Regions from separate parts of the Bradyrhizobium sp. WD16 genome, predicted to be linked through region 2. Evidence: predicted binding sites of a transcription regulator. Region 2 holds the regulator's gene; the other holds the start of a gene.

Region 1 (11,290 bases), 1.2 Mb from region 2:
TGACACCGGGGATGATTTCACGAACAGTCGCATCCGAAAGTTGTGCCGTGCCGCCCGGCGCGAGCGCCGCATGAGCGTCCAGGACGAAACCGCCGGCGTGGCGCTGTGGCGGCGCGTCGCCGATTCCATCGAGCGCGACATCGGCGCGGGGACCTATGCCGCCGGCGAAAAGCTGCCCGGCGAGGTCGAGATCGCGGAGGCCTTCGGTGTCAATCGCCATACCGTCCGCCGCGCCCTGGCGGCGCTGGCCGAGCGCGGGCTGGTCCGCGCCGAGCGCGGCAGCGGCACCTACGTCGAGGCGCCCCGCCTCGCCTATCCGCTGCGGGCGCGCACCCGCTTCTCCGAAATCGTCGGCGCCGGCGGCCGCGAACCGCGCGGCCAGCTGATCGGCGCGACCATCGAACCGGCGGGCCGCGACCTTGCACGACGGCTCGGCGTCAAACCCGGGACGCCGCTGGCACGCATCGATTCGGTCCGCCTCGCCGACCGCACACCGATCTGCGTCAGCACCAACTGGCTCGTCGCGGAGTGCTTTCCCGACGCCGGCGCGGTCTACGAGCGATCCCGCTCGGTGACGCGGCTGCTCAGTCACTACGGCATCCGTGACTATCGCCGCTCCGCCACGAGGATCACCGCCGCCATCGCCGAGGCATCTGACGCGGTACGGCTCGAACTCGCGCTGGGGCGGCCGGTGCTAATCGTCGAGTCCGTCGATGTCGCGCCCGACGGCACGCCGCTCCTCGCGACCCGCGCCCGCTTCGCCGCCGACCGCGTCGATTTCGTGGTCGAGACCGGGTGATCACGTGACCGGGCTTGTGCCGCTCACACTGAAATCATCCAGCTCCTTACGAGCCGCCCCGGAAGAAACGTGGGGAGCATGGCGATCCGGCTCTCAGAGTTAGACTCTCACGCCACAGCACGGCGGCCGATGATGGCGAAGCGCAGCCGGCTGGAGATCCAGTCGATGACCGCGACCGCCGCCAGGATCATCAGGATCAGGAAGGACACCTTCTGCCATTCCAGCACGCGGATCTGCTCCGCGAGCTGCAGGCCGATGCCGCCGGCGCCGACGATGCCGATGATGGTTGCAGAACGGGTGTTGGATTCGATGAAGTAGAGCACCTGGCCGGCGATTACCGGAATCACCTGCGGCAGCAGGCCGAAGCGGATTTCATGCAGCGCTGTGCCGCCGCTGGCGCGGATGCCTTCGACCGGCTTGCGATCGGCAGATTCGATCGCCTCGGAAAACAGCTTGCCGAAGGCGCCGAAATCCGAAATCGCAATCGCCAGAACGCCGGCGAAAGGACCGAGGCCGACGACATTGATCCACACCAGGGCCCAGACCAGGGTGTCGATGCCGCGGATCGCATCGAAGCCGCGGCGCACCGGAAAGCGCAGGATCCAGGATGGAATGACATTGCGCGCTGCAAGCAGGCTGACCGGCAGTGCGGCGATTGCCGCCAGCGTCGTGCCGAGAATGGCGATGGAGAGCGTTTCGCCCATGGCGGCGAGATAGGTCGGAAAGGAGCTCCCCGGATTGGGCGGGATCATCAGCAGGGTGAACCAGCCGAGCTGGTGCAGGCCGGCCAGCATGCGCGCGGGCGAGAAGTCGAGATCGATAAGGCCATAGACGAACAGGATGGCCGCCGCCGCGCCCAGCGCCGGCACCGAAACCCGCGCGGCCAGCGGCCGCTCGAACACATCCGGATAACGCGCCCGCATCTCCTCGACCGATGTTCGGCCTGGCGTCGGCTGGGTTTCCGGCATGTTCATCAATGACGCTCCCCGCCGAGAAAGCGTCCGCGGACCAGCCCGGTGCCGATATCAAGGATGAAGACCGCGGCGATGATCAGGAGCAGAATGGCGCTGACGTCGGAATAGTAGAATTTGCGGATGGCGACGATCAACTCCTGACCGATGCCGCCGGCGCCGACGAAGCCCATGACCGAGGCGCCGCGGACATTGATCTCGAAACGCAGCAGCGTGTAGCTGGCGAAGCCCGCTACGACCTGGGGCAGCACTGCAAATCGCATGCAGGCGATCCAGCTCGCGCCGGTCGAGCGAATGCCTTCCAGCGGCTTGGGATCGATATTCTCGACCACGTCGGCGAACAGCTTGCCGAGCGCGCCGGCGGAATGGATCGCAATCGCCAGCACGCCGGCCATGGGCCCGAGACCGAAGGCTATGACGAAGATCAGGGCGAAGACGATGTCGGGAACGGTCCTGCAGAACTCGAGGAAGCGCCGTACGGCGAAGCGGAGCCAGCCGATCGGCGCGGTGTTGCCGGCCGCGAGGAAGTTCAGCGCCAGCGCCGCCAGCGCGCCAGCCATGGTGCCGACATAGCTGATCAGCACCGTCTCGCCGAGCAGGGCCAGCCATTTGCGCAAGCCCCAGAACCATTCCCCGAAGTCGGTCCAGGCCCGCGCGCCGCTGTCGAGGCGCAGAATGCGGTCGAAATAGCTGGTAAAGTTGCCGATCTTGGCGAGGAAAGTCGCGACATCGACGTCGGCGCCGCGGGCCGCAAGCACCAGCACGGCTAGCCCCGCCACAGCGGCCAGCGCCGCGCGACGGCGGCGCTGCGCCACGGCGCGGCGATACGCCTCGCGCAACGGCGCAAGCTGCGGTTCGGGCAAGATCGAAACGGCGGAGGTCATGGATCGAGCGGTGGGCTGGGGCGCCGGCGGCCTGGCCGTGGCGCCCCGCCGCGTGAGCGGATCAGGACGCCTTCTTCTTGCGCAGGCGGTCGACGAACTTGATCAGTTCGACGGTAGCGTCCCAATCCTTGGTGGTGGCGGGATGGAAGCCCTTCTTCTGGCCGTCCGACAAACGATCGAATGCCGCCTTATCCTTGGCCGGCGCCTCGAAGAACGCCTTGGCGATCGCCGCCTTCAGAGCTTCCGGCAGATCCGAGGAATAGGCATACGGCCCGTTGATGATCTGGGCCGACTTGTGGATGACGCGGAAATCGTCCCTCTTCATCGCCGAACCGTCGGCATTCTTCAGCATGCCCTTGGTGAGCATCTGGGCCAGGGTCGAATCGTCATCGCTGGTCCACTGGTTGGCGGCGACATCGACGGTGCCCTGACTGAGCGCCAGCAGCGCGTTCTCGTGGCTGCCGGCGAAGACGACCTTGCCGAAATAGGCGTCCGGATCGGAGATCCCCATCTTGTCGAGTTCGAAGCGCGGCACGTTGTTGCCCGAGGTCGAGTTCGGATCGACGAGGCCGAGATTCTTGCCCTTGAGCTGATCGACATTCTTGTAGGGGCTGGCCGCCTTGACGAAGAGCACCGAATAGTAGCCGGTCGAGCCGTCGGCATTGATGTCGTTGGCAAAGGCGTCGGTGTTGACGCCAGTGAGACGGGCACGGGCGAAGGACGCCGAGCCGTAGCTGGCAAGCTGGATGTTGCCGGAGCGCTGGCCTTCGATCACCGCCGCATAGTCGTTGGCGATGCGGAGGTTGACCTTGATGCCGAGCTCCTTCGACAGATAGTTGGCGAAGGGGGTCCAGCGCTCGGTCACGCCGGAGGCGTTCTCCGCCGGCACCACGGCGAAGTTGATCTCGGAGTATTTGGCTTTCCAGTCCTGCGCCGCGGCCGGCGAGGCGAGCACGGCGAGAACAGCGACACCGGCGAGAAGATGACGACGGTCGATCATGTAAAGTCTCCTGGACTGGGGTAGCAGTGAAAAATCGAGATCAAGGCCGCCCTTCGGCCGCCGTGCGGCCCTTACGCGGCGACGGTGCCGAGTTCGGGCACGGGCGCGGCGGCGGGAGCCGGGACGTCCATGACGTCGCCCGCCTCCAGATCATAGAGTTCGCGCGCGATGCGGTCGGTGAGGTCGGCCGGCATGCCATCGAACACGACGCGGCCCAGCGCCATGCCGATCAGGCGGTCGCAGTAACTGCGCGCCAGATCCAGCGAATGCAAATTGCACAGCACCGTGATGCCGAAATGCTTGTTGATGCGCAGCAGGGCATCCATGACGATCCTCGTGTTGCGGGGGTCGAGGGAAGCGATCGGCTCGTCGGCGAGTATCAAGGTGGGCTGCTGAACCAGGGCGCGGGCAATGGCGACGCGCTGCTGCTGGCCACCCGAAAGCTGATCCGCGCGCTGCGGCGCCAGGGCCGCGATGTCGAATTGCTCGAGCGCCGACAGCGCGATCGCCTTGTCGTCCTCGGGCCATAGTTGAAACAGCGAACGCCAGGACGGCACGTCGGCGAGGCGACCCATCAGCACATTGGTCAGCACGTCGAGGCGGCCCGAGAGATTGAACTGCTGGAAGATCATGGCCGAGCGGGCCCGCCAGCGCCGCAGTTCCCGGCCCTTCAGGGCGGTGACATCCGTGCCCTCGAACAAAATGCGCCCTTCGGACGGCTCGGCCAGGCGATTGATCATGCGCAGCAAGGTCGACTTGCCGGCGCCGGAGCGGCCGATCACCCCGACGAAGCTGCCGCGTTCGACCGCGAACGATGCCCCATCGACGGCGACCTTCTCGCCGTAACAACAGGTCAGCTTGTCCACGATCAGCATGCGCAACTCCGAGCCATCAAGGTCGCTCCATGGCTAACGCGGAGTTCCAACAGTTCTATGACAGTTTGGCCCGATCGGTCGAAGTGACGCAGTGAAACCGGGGACACGGACGCTTGTCACCGAACCGTCATCACGTCGTCACCGCGGCATCGGAGACAGCGGCAAGCGCAGATGCGACTTGAAGCAGGAAGGCCCGCATGACCGCCAAGATGCTGTCCGTCGTTCCCGCCGTCGACCCGTCTGCCCAGCTCACGGATGCGCGGCTTGGCGCCTATTGCGAGGTCGGTGCCCGCACCGTTCTTCATGACGTGACGATAGGCGATTACTCCTATGTGGTGAATGACAGCCAGATCACCTACACCACCATCGGCAAGTTCTGCTCGATTGCCGCGATGACGCGGATCAACCCCGGCAACCATCCCATGCACCGGGCGACCCAGGCTCATTTTACCTATCGCGCCAGTACATACTTTCCCGGCGAAGAGGATGATGCCGCATTCTTCGACTGGCGCCGCAGCCATGCGGTCACCATCGGTCACGACGTCTGGATCGGTCACGGCGCCGTGGTGCTGCCGGGGCGCCAGATCGGCACCGGAGCGGTGATCGCCGCTGCCTCCATCGTCACCAAGGACGTCCCCGCCTACACCATCGTCGCCGGCAACCCGGCGCGGATCATCCGCCGCCGCTTCAGCGAGCCGATCGCCGAGCGCCTGACTGCACTCGCCTGGTGGGACTGGAATCACGATCGCCTCCGCCGCGCCTTGCCGGACTTCCGGCAACTTGCAATCGAGGATTTCCTCGCCGTGCACGAAGCCGCGGCTCTGGCGTAACGGCCGGGCGCATGATCTAAATTGCCAATCTGCGTTGCGTATTTCGGCGCAAACCACGGGACTGACAATGAACAAGGGACTTGTCATCGAACGCGGCCGGGCGCTGATCGGCGACGAATTCGCCGAGACCACGCTCTGCACCGATCGCGCGCTGATTGCGACGGTCGGCGGCGGCACCGCCGCCGCACGGCTCGACGCCAGCGATCTTCTGGTCCTGCCGGGCATCGTCGACATCCATGGCGATGCCTTCGAACGTCAGATGATGCCGCGGCCCGGAGTCGATTTTCCGCTCGATGTCGCCCTGGCCGACAGCGATCGGCAGGCGATCGCCAACGGCATCACCACAGTGTTTCACGCCACGACCTGGTCGTGGGAGCCGGGCCTGCGCAGCGGTGAGAACGCCGCGCGGCTGCTGGAAACGATCGAGCGCCAGCGGCCGCTGTTCGCGGCGGACACCCGCTTTCATCTGCGCCACGAGACCTACGATCTCGATGCCGAGCCGACCTTGCTGCGCTGGCTTGCCGAGCGGCGGATCGACCTGCTCGCCTTCAACGATCACATGGATTCGACGGTCGCCGCCCTCGACAAGCCCAACAAGCGAAACCGGATGGTCGAGCGCACGGGGCTGAGCGGCGAGGCTTTCGACGCGCTCGTCGCGACGGTCGCCGCGCGTGCGGGGGACGTTCCGGCCTCCGTCAACCGCCTTGCCGCCGCAGCGCGCGAGGCGAATGTGCGCATGCTGTCGCACGACGACGACACCCCGGCGATGCGCCAGGCCTATCGCGCCGAAGGGATTCGCATCGCCGAATTCCCGGTCAATGTCGCAACCGCGCGCGATGCCGCCGCGGCCGGCGACTTCATCGTCTTCGGCGCGCCCAATGTGGTGCGCGGTGCCAGCCATACCGGCTGGACACGTGCCGCCGACATGATCGCCCAGGGGCTCTGCTCGGTGCTGGCGTCCGACTACTACTACCCGGCGCCGCTGCTGGCGCCGTTCCGTCTCGCCGCCGACGGCGTGCGGCCACTCGCGCAGTCCTGGAAGCTGGTGTCGGAAGGGCCGGCCACCGCCGCCGGCCTCACCGACCGCGGCGTGCTTGCCGCGGGCCTCCGCGCCGATATCCTGCTGGTCGACGCGCGCGAGGCACTGCGCCCAAGAATTGTCGCCGTGATTGCCGGCGGGCGCCTCGTGCACATCACCGAGGCGGCGCGGCTGTCATCTGCGGCCGGTGCCCGGCACAGCGTCGCCGCCTGATCGAAGATCATGTCCGACTCATCCCGCCCCCGCTACGCGATCTACTTCGTCCCCGACGCCGACAGCCCGCTCTACCGGTTCGGCGCCGGCCTGCTCGGTTACGACGCCTATCGAGGGACCTCGCTGACGCTGCCCGAGACGATGACACGCGCGACGGCCGACTGGGCCGCCGTCACCGAGGAGCCGCGCAAATACGGCTTCCACGCCACGCTCAAGGCGCCGATCGCCCTGGCCGATGGCACATCGGAGGCCGGCCTGATTACTGCCTGCGAGGATTTCACCGCCGCCCGCCGTATCATTCCGACGTTCCCGGCGGTCGTACGCGCCATCGGCGATTTCATCGCGCTTGTGCCCGAGCAGCAGCCGCCCGCCCTTGCGGACCTCGCGCAGCACTGCGTCGCCGCCTTCGACCGCTTCCGCGCCGCACTGACCGACACCGACCGGGCGCGGCGCAATCCGGCACAGCTCAGTCCGCGTCAGCGCGATCATCTCGAGCGCTGGGGCTATCCTTATGTGGGCGAGGACTTCCGCTTCCACATGACCCTGACCGGCCGCCTCGAGCCCGAGCGGCAGGGGCACATCCTGGACTTGCTTCGCGACGCCTTCGCCCAGACCGGCGTCGCCGCCATCCGCGTCGACCGCATCGCCTTGTGCCGGCAGGACGCGCCCGCGGCGCCCTTCCGCGTCCAGCGCGCGTTTCCACTGGCCGCGATCTGAGCCTCACGACCCGCGCACCGACTACTTGCGCTTGAGACTGAGAATATAGGCGACGAGGTCTTCGGTATCCGTCGACGTCAGAATGATGTTGGGCATGGTGGGATGGCTGGAGGCGAGAAACACCTTCAACGACAGTTCCGTGCTCGACGGCATATTGGCGATGGCGACGAAATCGGGCGCCTTCTTGCCGGGGTTGAGTGCGCCGGGCTCGACCGCATGGCACTCCCGGCACCAGGCGGTGGCGAGGCGGTGCCCCGCTTCGACCGGCGCGACTTCGCCGGCGGCGAGGCGGACGCGGATCAGGAACACCGCGACGATGATCAGCACCACCGCCAGAACGACGTGATACGGCTTGACGCGTGACATCCGGCGGCCCTCCTGTCCGATCCTGTCCTGATTAGGATCTGGGTTGGTGCGGGCGTTGATGTGGATCAACGAGGGTGACGGCAAACGGCCGCGATCAAATTCCGCCATGACGATCCAAAATGAACTGCCCGGCCGTCCGAGCTCTACGGCAGCGCCAGCTCGATGTCGGCATCTTCCGACGTTTCGTCGCCGGCGCGCGAGGGACGGACCACGGTGACCGCACAGCCCGCCTCGGCGGCGACACGCGCCGAGACGCTGCCGAGCAGCTTGCGCATCATGCTGTTCTGCCGTGCGCCGAGCAGCACGTGGTTGACGTGGTTGGCCCTGGCGAATTCCAGGATGGCGCCGGCGGGATCCACCGCCTCGATGACATGAACCGTGAGCCGGCTGGCCTCGAGCTTGAGAGGTTCGGCCCAGTGCCGCAGCGCCACCAGACGATCGATATGCTTGTTGTGACCTGCGGCGTCGAGAGTGGTGTCGAGCGCGATGCGGTTGAGCTTCATCACGTTGATGCAAGCGAGCCGCGCCGCCGGCAATGTCGCCATGATCCGGCCCGCCATCACCCGCAGTTCATCGTTGAGCACTGCCGTGCCGGACAGATCGACCGCCACGGCAATGATCGGGGCGGCGTCGAGCTGGCTCGATACCGAGCTGCGACGCGGCCGCTTGAGGTCGTTGTTGAAGCGCCGGCGCAGCACCGCCGACCACGAATCGCGCTTGAGCCGCTCCGAGCGCGTGGTCAGCTTGACCTCGGTCGGGTGGGTGAGATCGAACGCGAGTTGGGCGGCGGTCGGATGGCGCCAGGCCGGCTCGACTTCGAGGCAGCGCAGCACGATCTCCTGCAGCCATGGCGGATAATCGGCGCGCAACGCCCGCGGCGGCTGCGGATCACGCCACAGCCGCCGGCGCATGCCGCGCAGCGTCTCGGCCTCGCCGAACGGCCGCGCCCCGGTGGTGAAGAAATAGAGCAGCACTCCGAGCGAAAACAGGTCGCTGCGCGGATCGTTGCGCACCCCGAGCAGCCGCTCCGGTGCCATATAGGGCGCCGTGCCGAAGGGCAGGCGAAATTCCTCCTGCATCAGGTCGGGAAGCTGATCGTGGCAAGCCAGGCCGAAGTCGAGCAGCACCGCCTCACCGGTCGGGCGGAACATGATGTTGCTCGGCTTGATGTCGTGATGAATGACATGCTGACGGTGCAAGTCCTGCACCGCAACCGCGATCCTGGCGCCGATGTCGACCGCCTCGCCGTAGGACAGCGGCAGGTCGGGCAGGCGCGACAGCAGCGTCTTGCCCGGGATCTGCTCGATCACCACGAAGGGCCGGGCCGAAAGATCGCCGGAAGCGATGTAGGCCGGGACATGCACGCCCGTCAGCCGGGGCAGGATCATCTGCTCCATCTCGAAGCTGACGATCGCCGCCGGATCCTCGCCCTCGCCGAATTTCGGGATCTTCATCAGCATGGACAGCGACAGGTCGGGTCGCGTCACCCGCCACAGCGAGGCCATGCCGCCGCGGTGCAGCCGCTCCTCGAGGCGGAAGCCGTCGATCACGCTGCCTGGTTCGAAGACGGGTTTCACCACGAGCATGCCCCCTGCTTCATGTCGTCGCCTCTGCAATCACCTGCCGACGAACAACCGGTCGGCGAGGCGCTCCGGCAGGCCGCGCTCCAGGATGCGCGCCGCGGCCGCCGCCACGTCGTAGGGCACGCGCCGGAATGTGATTTCGTTCGTAGCGGTATCGAGAACGGCGTAAGCCGCGGCGGGGTTGCCGTCCCGGGGCTGGCCGACGGAGCCCAGCACGGCCAGCCACTGCCGTCCCGGCGTCAGGCGGATCGGCACGTCGGCCACCGGGGTGAAAGAGGTCATCTTGCCGGTCACCGACATGGAATACAGCGCCGGCTTGTGGATATGGCCGCAGAAACTCAGTGGAACGGACGTCGCCTGCAGGCTGTGCGCGGCGACGGCGCCGTCGCTGACATAGGTCCACTGCCCCGGCCGGCTCGCCTCGGAATGAACATAGAGCCGTCCATCATCTTCATGGGTGAGCGGCAGCGCGGCGAGGAACTGGCGCTGCGCCGCGCCGAGTTCGCCCCGCGTCCACTCGATCGCCGCCGCCGCTTCGGCGTTCATCTGGACCCGCGGATTGCCGACCGCGCTATCGTGATTGCCGAGCACCGCCGGCGCGCCCCGAGCAACCAGATCCATGACGGTCTCGACGACCCATTCGGGGTCGCCGCCATAGCCGACATAATCGCCGAGCAGTACGATGCGATCGATCGCCTGGTCGCGCAGCTGGGCTAGGCAGGCCGAAAATGCCTGACGGTTTGCGTGAATGTCGGCAAGAAACGCGATACGCATGGCCTCGCCCCCGAGCCTCCCTGATCCCTTGGCGCCTTCCCGTGGCGCGGTCTCTCGGCGCACGGTCTCCTGACAGCCTTGCCGGCGCTGTGTCGCCGTGTTCCGGAGCGATCACAGCCTGTGCCGGCGACAAACGCCACCCCGGCGAAAGTCGCACCGTTGCGCCGTCCTGGCCTGGAATTGTCCGCGCCGCGATGGGCCCTTGCTATCTCTGGCGCGGCACGGTCGGCAAGAGGTTGACGAATATCAAAGGCTGCCGGTCACGAAACTGCCAGCAGGCCTTCGGCCGCGAGCACATCGGCCGCGAGCACATCGGTCGCGGCGGCGCCGAGCAGGCCTGCGATCAGATCGACCGTGAGGCGGACGGTCCGCCCCTCATCATCGAGCGGCGGGTTCAATTCGACGACATCGACGGCGCGCACCAGCCCGGAGACGCGCAGCCGTTCGAGAATCAGCAGGACAGTCGAAAGATCGATGCCGCCGGGCTCGGCGGTGCCGACCGCCGGCGCCAGGGACGGATCGAGCACATCGACGTCAAAAGAGACATGAAGAACGCCGCCGCAGGCATCGACGCGCGCCAGCAGGCTCTCCAGCGCCGCCATGGCGCCGCCTGCGGCGATGTCGGCCATGGAAGTGACCGTTATCGGCCGCGCCTCGACCAGGAGACGCTCCAGCGAATCCACCGAGCGCAGGCCAAACAACGTCAGGCGATCGGGCGCGATCGAGGCCCGGGGACCACCGGCGAGGAGATCGTCGAGCCCCGCCTCGCCGCAGAGAAAGGCGGCCGCCATGCCGTGCAGATTGCCGGTCGGGGTGATCGCCGGGGTGTTGTAATCGGCATGGGCATCGATCCACAGGACGAACAGCGGCCGGTCCATCTCGCGCCAGTAACGCGCCACGCCGTTGATCGTCCCCATCGACAGGCTGTGATCGCCGCCCAGAAACACCGGCACCGCGCCGCTGCGCGCGAGTTCGTAGGCATGCGTACTGATCGCGCAGGTCCAGGCCCTGAGCGCCGCGTAGTTGTTGACGTTCGGCGGCCTGCCTGCTCCGCAGGCCAGCGACGGCAGCACCTGGACGTCGCCGTAGTCGGCAACCTTGCAGCCGGCGGCGGCGAGGCGCTCCTTCAGGCCGGCCGCGCGCAGCGCGGCAGGGCCGAACACACAGCCGGGATGGGGAGCGCCGCTGCCGAGCGGAACTCCCAATAGCGCGATCCGACCCTCAGGCCGCGACGGCGAT
Region 2 (11,290 bases):
CTGACCGACGAGAAGGGTGCGGAAGCCTGGCCGATCGCAGGTGCGACCTTCATCCTGTTGCCGAAGCAGCCGCAGGACGCCGCCGCGGCCACCGAAGCGCTCAAGTTCTTCGCCTGGGCCTACGCCAAGGGTGATCAGATGGCGCAGGACCTCGACTACATCCCGATGCCCGACAGCGTCGTCAAGGTGGTGCAGAAGGTGTGGTCGTCCGAGGTCAAGGACTCCAGCGGCAAGCCGCTGTTCGCCGCCTCCAACTGATAACGCCAATGGAGGGCGCGGCCTCCGGGTCGCGCCCATCTCGATCTCGACGTGACTATCCGCACGAAGCGCCGAATCGCCGAGCAGTTTATCGGCGCCTGTCTGCCGGAGCTGCAAAGATGTCAGCGCATGCCGTAATGACCCGCGAGCGGCGGGACGAGGAGGCGCCCGTGGTTGAAGTGGCTTGGGAAGGGCAGGTTGTGGGAGCGCGGCAGGATGTCGAGGAGCGCGCCAAGGCGCTCGACCGGCTTCGGCTCAGCGACAATATCTTCAAGCTGATGACTCGCAGCGCCGCGATCTTCGTGCTCGCGCTGCTCGGTGGCGTCATGCTTGCGCTCTTTCTCGGCTCGTTGCCCGCGCTGAACGAGTTTGGCCTCGATTTCTTTCTGTCGCAGAGCTGGAATCCGGTTACTGAGAAATTCGGCGCGCTGGCGCCGATCTACGGCACCCTGGTCACGTCGCTGATCGCCATGATGATCGCGGTGCCGTTCGGCCTCTTGATCGCAATGTTCCTCACCGAACTTTGCCCGATGTGGCTGCGTCGTCCGATCGGCATTGCCATCGAACTGCTCGCGGGCATTCCCAGCATCATCTACGGCATCTGGGGGCTGTTCGTACTCGCCCCCTTCCTGCAGCAGCATGTTCAGCCCGGTGTGATCGCGACTTTCGCCAATGTGCCCGGCCTGTCGGCCCTGTTCGCCGGACCGCCTTACGGCATCGGCATCTTCACCGCCGGTCTGATCCTTGCCATCATGGTCCTGCCGTTCGTCACGTCGATTTCGCGCGACGTTTTCGAAGCGGTGCCGCCGGTGCTCAAGGAAGCGGCCTACGGCCTCGGCTGCAGCACCTGGGAAGTGATGCGCTATGTGGTGCTGCCCTACACCCGGGTCGGCGTCATCGGCGGGGTCATGCTCGGCCTCGGTCGTGCTCTCGGCGAGACCATGGCTGTGACCTTCGTGATCGGCAATGCCCACAAGATCTCGTCCTCGCTGCTGGCGCCAGGCACCACGATCTCGGCGACCATCGCCAACGAATTCACCGAAGCGGTCGGCGATCTCTACACCTCGTCGCTGATCGCGCTCGGCCTCATCCTGTTCTTCATTACGTTCGTGGTGCTGGCGATCGCGCGCTACCTGCTGCTGCGCATCGAGCGGAGGATCGGCTGATGGATGCTTCGCTCTACAGCACGAGACGTCGTCGCAACGTCATCGCCATGGTGGCGTCGGTCGGCGCGACGCTGATCGGACTGTCCTGGCTGGCCCTGATCCTGGGCGCCTTGTTCTGGGAAGGTTTCAGTGGCTTGTCGCTGCGGGTCTTCACCGAGAACACGCCACCGCCCGGTTCCGATGGCGGGCTGCTCAATGCCATTATCGGTAGCCTGATCGCCACCGTCCTCGCCGTCGCGATCGGCACTCCGATCGGCATTCTCGCCGGCACCTACATGGCCGAGTATGGCCGTCACGATAAGCTGACGAGCGTCGTGCGCTTCATCAACGACATTCTGCTCAGCGCACCCTCGATCGTCATCGGCCTCTTCATCTACGAGGTGATGGTGCGGCCCATGGGACATTTCTCCGGGATCGCCGGTGCCGTCGCGCTCGCCGTCATCGTCATTCCGGTGGTGGTGCGGACGACCGAGGACATGCTGCTGCTGGTCCCCAACACCATGCGCGAGGCCGCCGCCTCGATCGGTCTGCCGCGCTCGCTGATGATCCAGAAGATCGCTTATCGCGCGGCGCGTTCCGGCATCATCACCGGCATTCTGCTGGCGATCGCCCGCGTCAGCGGCGAGACCGCGCCGCTGCTCTTCACAGCCCTCAACAACCAGTTCTACAGCACCAACCTCAACGCGCCGATGGCGAGCCTGCCGGCCGTCATCTTCCAGTTTGCCCTCAGTCCCTACAAGGACTGGCAGAAACTGGCCTGGACCGGCGCCCTGATCATCACGCTGTCCGTGCTCGCGCTCAGCATCGTTGCGCGGGCGCTGACCGGAGCAAGGAAGTCGTCATGAACCTCGCCACAGCGACGCCGTCATCATCCTCCGCCCCGAACCCGGCGCAACCGCCGCTGGACCTGAGCGCGCTCAAGCCCAAGATCGCGCTGCGCGACCTCGATTTCTTCTACGGTGAGGCGCGGGCGCTCAAGAGCATCTCGATGTCTCTGTACGAGAACAAGGTCACGGCCTTCATCGGCCCGTCGGGCTGCGGCAAGTCGACGTTGCTGCGTATCCTGAACCGGATGTACGATCTCTATCCGAACCAGCGCGCAGCCGGGCACGTCGACTTCGACGGTATCGATATCCTGCAGCCGGGGCTCGACCTCAACCTGCTGCGTGCCCGGATCGGCATGGTGTTCCAGAAGCCGACGCCGTTCCCGATGTCGATCTATGAGAACGTCGCCTTCGGCATCCGCCTTTACGAGAAGCTCTCCAAGAGCGATCTCGACGAGCGGGTCGAGCAGTCGCTGCGGCGCGCAGCGCTGTGGGAGGAGGTCAAGGACAAGCTTTCCGCCAACGGCCTCAGCCTGTCGGGCGGTCAGCAGCAGCGGCTCTGTATCGCCCGCACCGTGGCGGTGCGGCCGGAGGTCATCCTGTTCGACGAACCTTGCTCGGCGCTCGATCCGATCTCGACCGCCAAGATCGAGGAACTCATCGACGAATTGAAGGACGACTACACAATCGTGATCGTCACCCACAACATGCAGCAGGCGGCGCGGGTCTCCGATTTCACGGCGTTCATGTATCTCGGCGAGTTGATCGAGTTCGGCCCGACCACCAAGATCTTCACCACGCCGTCGGACCGCCGGACACAGGATTACATCACCGGCCGTTTCGGCTGAGGCGCCGCAAGGCGCAGGAGAACATTATGGCCTTCGAACATACCAGCAAAGCCTTCGACCAGGATCTGCAGGAACTGACGCGGCAGGTCGCCGAGATGGGAGGTCTCGCCGAACGCCAGATTGTCGATTCGGTCGATGCCCTGGTCCGGCGTGACGTCGTTCTCGGCCAGCGAGTGGTCGTCAATGACGGCGAACTCGATCGGATGCAGCGTGAGATCGAGGAGCGCGCGGTCCTGACCATCGCCCGTCGCCAGCCGATGGCGGTGGACCTGCGCGAGATCGTCGGCGCCATGCGTGTCGCCACGGATCTGGAGCGGATCGGTGATCTTGCCAAGAACATCGGAAAACGCGTCAGCGCGCTCGACAGCGATTTCCACCCGCTCAAGCTGATCCGGGGCTTCGAGCACATGGCCAATCTGGTGCAGTCGCAGCTCAAGGCGGTGCTCGATGCCTATGCCGCCCATGATCTTCCCGCCGCCATGGCTGTATGGAAGGGCGATGAGGAGGTGGATGCGATTTGCACTTCGCTGTTCCGCGAACTGCTCACCTACATGATGGAAGATCCGCGCAACATCAGCTTCTGCATGCATCTGATGTTCTGCGCCAAGAACATCGAGCGAATGGGCGACCACGCGACCAATATCGCCGAAACGGTTTTCTACATGGTCGAGGGGCAGCAGATGGTGGATCAGCGCCCGAAGGGCGACATGACCGCCTTTGTTCCCTCGGCTCCCGGCAACTGATCGACGGAGACGACATGGGCGCTCGAATTCTGGTGGTTGAAGACGAAGAGGCCTTGGCCACGCTCCTGCGCTACAATCTGGACGCCGAAGGCTATGAGGTCGAGACGGTCGCGCGCGGCGACGAGGCGGACACCCGCCTGAAGGAGCGTATCCCCGATCTCGTGGTGCTGGACTGGATGCTGCCGGGATTGTCGGGCATCGAGCTCTGCCGGCGCCTGCGCGCACGGCCGGAGACCAAACAGCTTCCGATCATCATGCTGACCGCGCGCGGCGAGGAGAGCGAGCGCGTGCGCGGCCTCGCCACCGGCGCTGACGACTACATCGTCAAGCCGTTCTCGGTGCCGGAACTGCTGGCGCGGGTCCGTGGTCTGCTGCGGCGAGCGAGCCCCGAGCGGCTGGCCACGGTGCTGACCTTTGGCGACATCGAACTCGATCGCGACAAGCGCCGCGTCGCCCGCTCCGGCCAGCCGATAGATCTTGGACCGACCGAATATCGCCTGCTCGAGTTCTTCCTCGAGCATCCAGGCCGCGTCTTCAGCCGCGAGCAGTTGCTCGACGGCGTCTGGGGTCGCGATATCTATATCGACGAGCGTACGGTCGACGTGCATATCGGCCGGCTGCGCAAGCTGCTCAATGTCGGCCGCGAGCAGGATCCGATCCGCACGGTTCGCGGTGCCGGCTATGCCCTGGACGATCGTTTCGCCAAGGTCGAGTGAGGCGGGGCGTCAGGCCACGCCGGAGCGCTGCTCGACAAATCGTCTGAGCAGGTGAGCAAAATAAGACATAGCAAAACAAAAACGGCGCCCGCGGGCGCCGTTGTCGTCTTCTCCGAGGGACCCCAGGCTGCGACAGTCATTCGCAGAGGGACACTCGCAAAAAAATAAAAAGCGAGTGCGGCTCATGTCTCGCACTCGGCCTCGAGGTCCGCGCCGCGCTGTACGTTATCTCACTTCCCGCTCGGCCGGCGGTCGCGCCGCCGGTCGCTCGCCGGCTGATAGGCGACGCGCGAATGATGGGCGCAGTAGGGCAGGCCGTTCAATGATTTGCCGCCGCAGAAAAAGAAGTCGGTGCTGCCCGGGTCGCCCACCGGCCAGTGACAGGTGGCTTCCGTCAGCTCCAGCAGCGATCGGCGCTGGCTCATTGGCACCACGTTGTCGATAGCCACGGGATCGGGCTCGGCTTCGACCTCGAAAGCATGGGCGAGCGCGGTGTTGCCGCGGGCGATCGGGCGCGAGATCCGCATCATGTGCTGGGCGGGACGCGCCTTACGCTGCCGCGGCGCCGCCGAGGACGGGCTTTTGGCCCGGCCCGACAGCCCGAGCCGGTGCACCTTGCCGATCACGGCGTTGCGGGTGATGTTGCCGAGTTCCGCCGCGATCTGGCTGGCCGACAGGCCGGCCTCCCACAGCTTCTTCAACTGTTCCACGCGATCGTCGGTCCAACCCATTACCGTCATCGCATTAATCCCTTCGTGCGCACCCCGGGCCCGGGGCGACTGCAGTTGTCAAAATCCCTGACGGCAGAATCCCTTGACCCTCGCCGGTCGCTGTTTCGCAACCGGGCGCTTACGCCTTGACCAAGACCAATAGGGATCTGAACCGCCTACAACGAGATGTCGTATCCGACGCCCAAAACGCTACAATATGGCGTGACTCACGCGCAAGAGTCGCTGGACTCGGCGTCCACACCTTCTCCGTGACAAATGCGCGAATCGGTTTTTTCTGCGGCTTTTGGGCATCACTGCCGAGTTGACACCCTCCCTGCCGCCAATAGAATGTTCATCACGTGCTGCCCGCGGAGGCGGCACGTTTTGTTTCAGGGGCAGGCTTATCGTCTGATCTCGCGGTTTGGCCGCCACCGGCCCACCGGGTCTGTCGGTATTTTCTGCCCGAATTGGGTACTCGGACGTCGCCATGAGCACGAACGCCACCTCGCATCTGATGCCGGTCTTCGCACGGGTGGACCTCGCCTTCGAACGTGGCGAAGGCGTCTGGCTCTACGGCACCGACGGTCAGCGCTATCTCGATTTTACCAGCGGCGTGGCGGTGAACGCGCTCGGCCATGCCCACCCGCATTTGGTCGCGGCGCTGCAGGCCCAGGCGGCGCGGCTGTGGCATATGTCCAATCTGTTCCGTAGCCCCGATGGCGACAAGGTCGCGGCCCGGCTGTGTGCTGCGACCTTCGCCGATTACGTCTTCTTCGCCAATTCCGGCGCCGAGGCCATGGAAGCGGCGATCAAGGTCACGCGCAAATATCAGGCGGCCAAGGGCAAGCCGGAGCGGTATCGCATCATTACCTTCGAGGGCGCTTTCCACGGCCGCACCCTGGCGACGCTCGCCGCGGGCGGCCAGCAGAAATACCTCGAAGGGTTTGGCCCGCCGGTGGACGGCTTCGACCAGGTGGCGCTCGGCGATCTCGATGCCGTCAAGCGCGCCATTGGCCCGCATACCGCCGGGATCCTGATCGAGCCACTGCAGGGGGAGGGCGGGGTGCGTTCGCCGCCGCAGGGCTTCTTCAAGGCACTGCGCCAGCTCTGTGACGACAATGACGTGCTGCTGGTGTTCGACGAAGTGCAGACCGGCATGGGGCGCACCGGCGATCTGTTCGCGTATATGCACACCGGCGTGATCCCCGACGTGATGGCGCTCGCCAAGGCACTTGGCGGCGGCTTCCCGATCGGCGCCTGCCTCGCCACGGCCAAGGCGGCTGCCGGCATGACCGCCGGCACCCATGGATCGACATTTGGCGGCAATCCGCTGGCGATCGCCGCCGCCGGCGCGGTGCTCGACGTCATGCTCGCGCCCGGCTTCATGGACCGCGTGCGGCGGATCTCGGGCCTGTTGAAGCAGAAGCTCGGCTCGCTGGTGGATCGTTATCCCGATATCGTCAGCGAAGTCCGCGGCGACGGCTTGCTGATCGGCCTCAAGGCGGTCGTTCCCGCCGGCGATGTCGTCGCGGCGCTACGCAACGAGAAGCTCCTCACCGTCGGCGCGGGCGACAATGTGGTCAGGCTGCTGCCGCCGCTGATCGTGACCGAAGCCGAGATCGATGATGCCATGGGGCGCCTGGAGCGCGCCTGCACGTCGTTGTCCGAACAGCTGAAGCGGAAAGCCGTCTGATGAGCAAGCCGCGTCATTTCCTCGATCTCAACGAACTGCCGGTTGAAGAACTGCGTGCGATGCTCGACGCTGGCGCGGCCATGAAGGCGCGCCTCAAGGCCGCTCAGGCCCGGGACGAAGCGTCGCCGGATCGGCCGCTCCGCAACAAGACGCTGGCGATGATCTTCGAGAAGCCGTCGACGCGGACCCGCGTGTCGTTCGACGTCGGCATGCGTCAGCTTGGCGGCGAGCCGATCATGCTGACCGGCCAGGAGATGCAGCTCGGGCGCGGCGAGACCATCGCGGACACCGCGCGGGTGCTGTCGCGCTTCGTCGATGCCATCATGATCCGCATCCTCAACCATGATGCGCTGCTCGAGCTTGCTGCGCATGCCACGGTGCCGGTGATCAATGGGCTGACCCGGCGTTCGCATCCTTGTCAGGTCATGGCCGATCTCATGACGTTCGAGGAGCGTCGCGGCCCGATCACCGGGCGCGCCGTCGCCTGGACCGGCGACGACAACAACGTGCTGGCCTCCTGGGCCCATGCGGCAGAGCGCTTCAAGTTTCAGCTCCGGATCGCCACGCCCCCGGAGCTCGCGCCCAAGAAGGCGTTCCGCGACTGGATCAAGGCGAGCGGCGCGGACATCGTGGCCGGCACCAATGCCGAGGAGATGGTGCGCGGCGTCGACTGCGTCGTCACGGACACCTGGGTGTCGATGGGGGACAAGGACGGCGAGCACCGCCACAACCTGCTGCGCCCCTATCAGGTCAACGCCGAGTTGATGGCGCTGGCCAAACCGGATGCGCTGTTCATGCATTGCCTGCCGGCGCATCGCGGCGACGAAGTGACCGACGAGGTGATCGACGGTCCCCAGTCGGTGGTGTTCGACGAGGCGGAAAACCGTCTGCACGCGCAAAAGGGAATCCTCGCCTGGTGCTTTGACGCAGTCGCCTGAGCGTGGCAGAGCAAGGCATGGCAGATCGCGATATCAAGGACGACGGCACGCAGGACAATGGAACGGTGCGGGCGCCTTCGGCGACTCCGGTCGACGACGCCGTGCTGCCGTTCGAAGTGTCGGCACTGGACCTTCGTGGTCGTCTGACCCGGCTCGGCCCCGCGCTCGACGAGATCCTCACCAAGCACGCTTATCCCGAACCGGTAGCCAAGCTGCTTGGCGAAGCCATCGTGCTCGCTACCTTGCTGGGTTCGTCGCTGAAATTCGACGGCAGGTTCCTGCTGCAGACCCAGACCGACGGGCCGGTGTCGATGATCGTCGTCGATTATGTATTGCCGGATCGGCTGCGCGGCTACGCGCGTTTCGATAGTGCGCGGCTGAAGCCGGGGCTCGGCGCCGGCGAACTGCTCGGTCACGGCCATCTGGCGATGACCATCGATCAGGGCTCCGATATGCGGCGCTACCAGGGACTCGTGGCGCTCGACGGCGGTACGCTGGAGGACGCCGCCCATGAATATTTTCTGCGATCGGAGCAGATCCCGACCAAGGTCCGGCTTGCCGTTGGCGAGGAGTTTCGCTCGGGTGAAGGTCCGCGCCATCGTTGGCGTGGCGGCGGCATGCTGCTGCAGTTCCTGCCCAAGGCGCCGGAGCGGGCGCGGCAGGCGGACCTGCATCCTGGCGATGCGCCGGAAGGCACGGAGCCTCATCAGGTCTCCGAAGACGACGCCTGGACGGAAGGTCAGTCGTTGATCGGCACCCTCGAGGATGTCGAGCTGATCGACCCCGATCTGTCCGGTGAGCGGCTCGCCTTCCGCCTCTTTCACGAACGCGGCGTGCGGGTGTTTCCGCTGCAGCCCGTGCTGGCGCAATGCTCATGTTCGCGCCAGGCAGTCGCCTCCATGCTCAACAGCTTCGAGCTGCCGGATCGGGCGCAGATGGTGGAAGACGGCAAGGTGGTGGTCACCTGCGAGTTCTGCAGCACCGTCTACGAATTCACCCCCCAGGAGGCCGGCGTCGAAGGCGCGGGCGAGGATCCCCAGCCGTAAAGCCGTACAGGGCTGCGGTCTCCGGGCGCTTCGGCTCTCGGATGGGAGCATGGTCCCGTCGGCAATCGGCATCCAGCTCGTGCGACGTCGCGCAATTGCCTACCCTTCCTGTGGCAGGCTCCTGTAGGCAAGTGCAAGACATAAGCCAATGACCGCCCCATTTGCCTCACGCTCGCACGGTAATTCGGAGACATAAAGGACACTAGCAAAATCAAAGCGCTAATGTGGCTTATGTCTCGCAATTGCCTACAACAGATTGGCCGCAAAGGCGGTAGGCAATTGCGAGACGCCACACTAGTTGAGCGTCCGCCTGTCGTCGGGGCTGTCGAGCGAGAACAGCGGGATGTCGATGTCGAAGCGATCGCCGTTTTCGCTCATCATCTCGTACTGTCCGGACATGAAGCCGGAGGGCGTCGGCAGCGGAACTCCGCTGGTGTATTCGAAGCGCTCGCCGGGTCCCAGCACCGGCTGTTCACCAACCACGCCCTCGCCGCGCACCTCCTGCCGGCGGCCGTTGCCGTCCGTGATCACCCAGTGGCGGGTCTTGAGCTGGACGGTTTCGGGGCCGGAGTTGACGATGACGATGGTGTAGGACCAGAAATACTGGCCCTTGTCCGTGGACGAACGCTCCGGCATGAAGTTCGGCTGCACGGTTACCACGATCTGGCGGGTTACGGCGCGGTACATCTTTTCCTTCGTCTCCGACCAGTTCCTTGTATCTCCGACCCGGAAGGATCGGCAATCGTCATCGTCCCGCCATGGTGCGCTATTTTTGTCGCAGTGTCAGCCTTGTGCCGCTGATTTGAAGGCGTCGCCCGCGCCACTATCGGCACCTACCCTGCTGAACCAGAGGTGAACTCACATTGTTGGTTTTTGGTCGTGACAACCGGTCCCGAGGGCGGCATGTAACGGCGAAGGGCTCACAGTCTCGACCGACGAAATCAGGTTGTTTTCGCGCTCCGATTCCGGCTTGAATCATCCGGGCTGCCGCGTGGTGCGGCATCGCGTCCAAAGGACCGGCACGGCCGGGCCGTGGGCGGAACAGCAGGCTCGACCCAGCAGGGCGCTCGTCAATATGGCTTCCGTTGCTCAGGTCAATGACGCTTCGCTTGGCCGGCCTGCCCAGCACGATGAGGCGACGCCGAAGCAGGCGAAGCCGAAATCCCGCAGCTCAGCCGGCGAACGCGAATTGCGGCTGGATCTGTTCCGGGGCATCGCTCTGTGGCTGATCTTCATCGACCATCTGCCGACGAACATCCTGACTTGGTTCACGATCCGCAATTACGGCTTCAGCGACGCCACCGAGATCTTCATCTTCATTTCCGGTTACACCGCGGCCTTTGTCTACGGCCGGGCGATGCACGACCGCGGCTTCGTGGTCGCCAGCGCGCGAATTCTCAAGCGAGTCTGGCAGATCTATGTCGCCCACGTCTTCCTGTTCACCATCTACCTCGCCGAAATCGCCTATGTGGCAACACGGTTCGACAATCCGCTCTATGCGGAAGAAATGGGCATCCTCGATTTTCTGAAGCAGCCGGATGTCACCATCGTCCAGGCGCTGATCCTGAAATTCCGGCCCGTCAACATGGACGTGCTGCCGCTCTACATCGTGCTGATGATCTTCCTGCCGCCGATCCTGTGGTTGATGCAGCGCAAGGCCGACGTTGCACTGGCGCTGTCGGTGGCGCTCTATGCCTTCACGTGGCAGTACGATTTGACGCTGCCGGCCTATCCGGGCGGAGTCTGGTTCTTCAATCCGTTCGCCTGGCAGCTCCTGTTCGTGTTCGGCGCCTGGTGCGCCCTCGGCGGCGCCAAGCGGATGGCGAGTGTCCTGTCCTCACCGGCGACGCTGTGGATTTCGATCGCCTATCTGCTATTCGCCTTCGCCGTCACGCTGACCTGGCACATTCCGCAGCTCAGCCACTTCATGCCGCGCGCCCTTGAGCAGTGGATGTATCCGATCAACAAGACCGACCTCGACGTCCTGCGTTTCGCCCACTTCCTGGCTCTGGCGGCGATTACGGTACGCTTCCTGCATAAGGACTGGCCCGGTCTCAAGTCCGTGTGGTTGCGGCCACTGATCCTGTGCGGCCAGCATTCACTGGAGATCTTCTGTATCGGGGTCTTTCTTGCCTTTGCCGGTCATTTCGTGCTGGCCGAAATCGCGGGCGGCGCCTGGATGCATTTCGGCATCAGCATGGCGGGCATCCTGGTGATGTCTGCCGCCGCCTGGCTGTTGGCGTGGTACAAGCGGGTTGCGGATAAGAGCGGATCCCGTGGCAAGGTCGCGGACGAAGACGCCGACGTGGCAGGAGGGGAATTGTGAAAGCCGGCTTGGCAGCCGTCGC

What was found. Region 2 encodes PhoB, which activates phosphate uptake and scavenging genes when phosphate is short. Its sites were predicted from a motif close to TGTCATNNANCTGTCAT; they were not measured.
Region 1: a site for PhoB is predicted at 4,644-4,660, ahead of phnC (phosphonate ABC transporter ATP-binding protein). Genes of this name have one in related genera too.

Annotation. Positions count from the first base shown of each region.
Region 1 covers NZ_CP028908.1:1,164,807-1,176,096, forward strand. Annotated here, with positions in the region: gene phnF (phosphonate metabolism transcriptional regulator PhnF) at 71-799, shown strand; gene phnE (phosphonate ABC transporter, permease protein PhnE) at 907-1,773, opposite strand; gene phnE (phosphonate ABC transporter, permease protein PhnE) at 1,773-2,654, opposite strand; gene phnD (phosphonate ABC transporter substrate-binding protein) at 2,716-3,654, opposite strand; gene phnC (phosphonate ABC transporter ATP-binding protein) at 3,726-4,529, opposite strand; gene DB459_RS05455 (chloramphenicol acetyltransferase) at 4,727-5,359, shown strand; gene DB459_RS05460 (alpha-D-ribose 1-methylphosphonate 5-triphosphate diphosphatase) at 5,427-6,611, shown strand; gene DB459_RS05465 (DUF1045 domain-containing protein) at 6,621-7,328, shown strand; gene DB459_RS05470 (cytochrome c) at 7,350-7,694, opposite strand; gene DB459_RS05475 (bifunctional serine/threonine-protein kinase/universal stress protein) at 7,838-9,274, opposite strand; gene DB459_RS05480 (metallophosphoesterase) at 9,311-10,051, opposite strand; gene DB459_RS05485 (arginase) at 10,312-11,256, opposite strand; gene DB459_RS05490 (SpoVR family protein) at 11,273-11,290, opposite strand, start outside.
Region 2 covers NZ_CP028908.1:2,317,315-2,328,604, forward strand. Annotated here, with positions in the region: gene pstS (phosphate ABC transporter substrate-binding protein PstS) at 1-258, shown strand, start outside; gene pstC (phosphate ABC transporter permease subunit PstC) at 378-1,424, shown strand; gene pstA (phosphate ABC transporter permease PstA) at 1,472-2,269, shown strand; gene pstB (phosphate ABC transporter ATP-binding protein PstB) at 2,266-3,096, shown strand; gene phoU (phosphate signaling complex protein PhoU) at 3,123-3,839, shown strand; gene phoB (phosphate regulon transcriptional regulator PhoB) at 3,854-4,555, shown strand; gene DB459_RS10715 (GcrA family cell cycle regulator) at 4,786-5,295, opposite strand; gene DB459_RS10720 (aspartate aminotransferase family protein) at 5,753-6,958, shown strand; gene argF (ornithine carbamoyltransferase) at 6,958-7,896, shown strand; gene DB459_RS10730 (Hsp33 family molecular chaperone) at 7,914-8,942, shown strand; gene apaG (Co2+/Mg2+ efflux protein ApaG) at 9,237-9,629, opposite strand; gene DB459_RS10740 (OpgC domain-containing protein) at 10,018-11,268, shown strand; gene DB459_RS10745 (SGNH/GDSL hydrolase family protein) at 11,277-11,290, shown strand, end outside.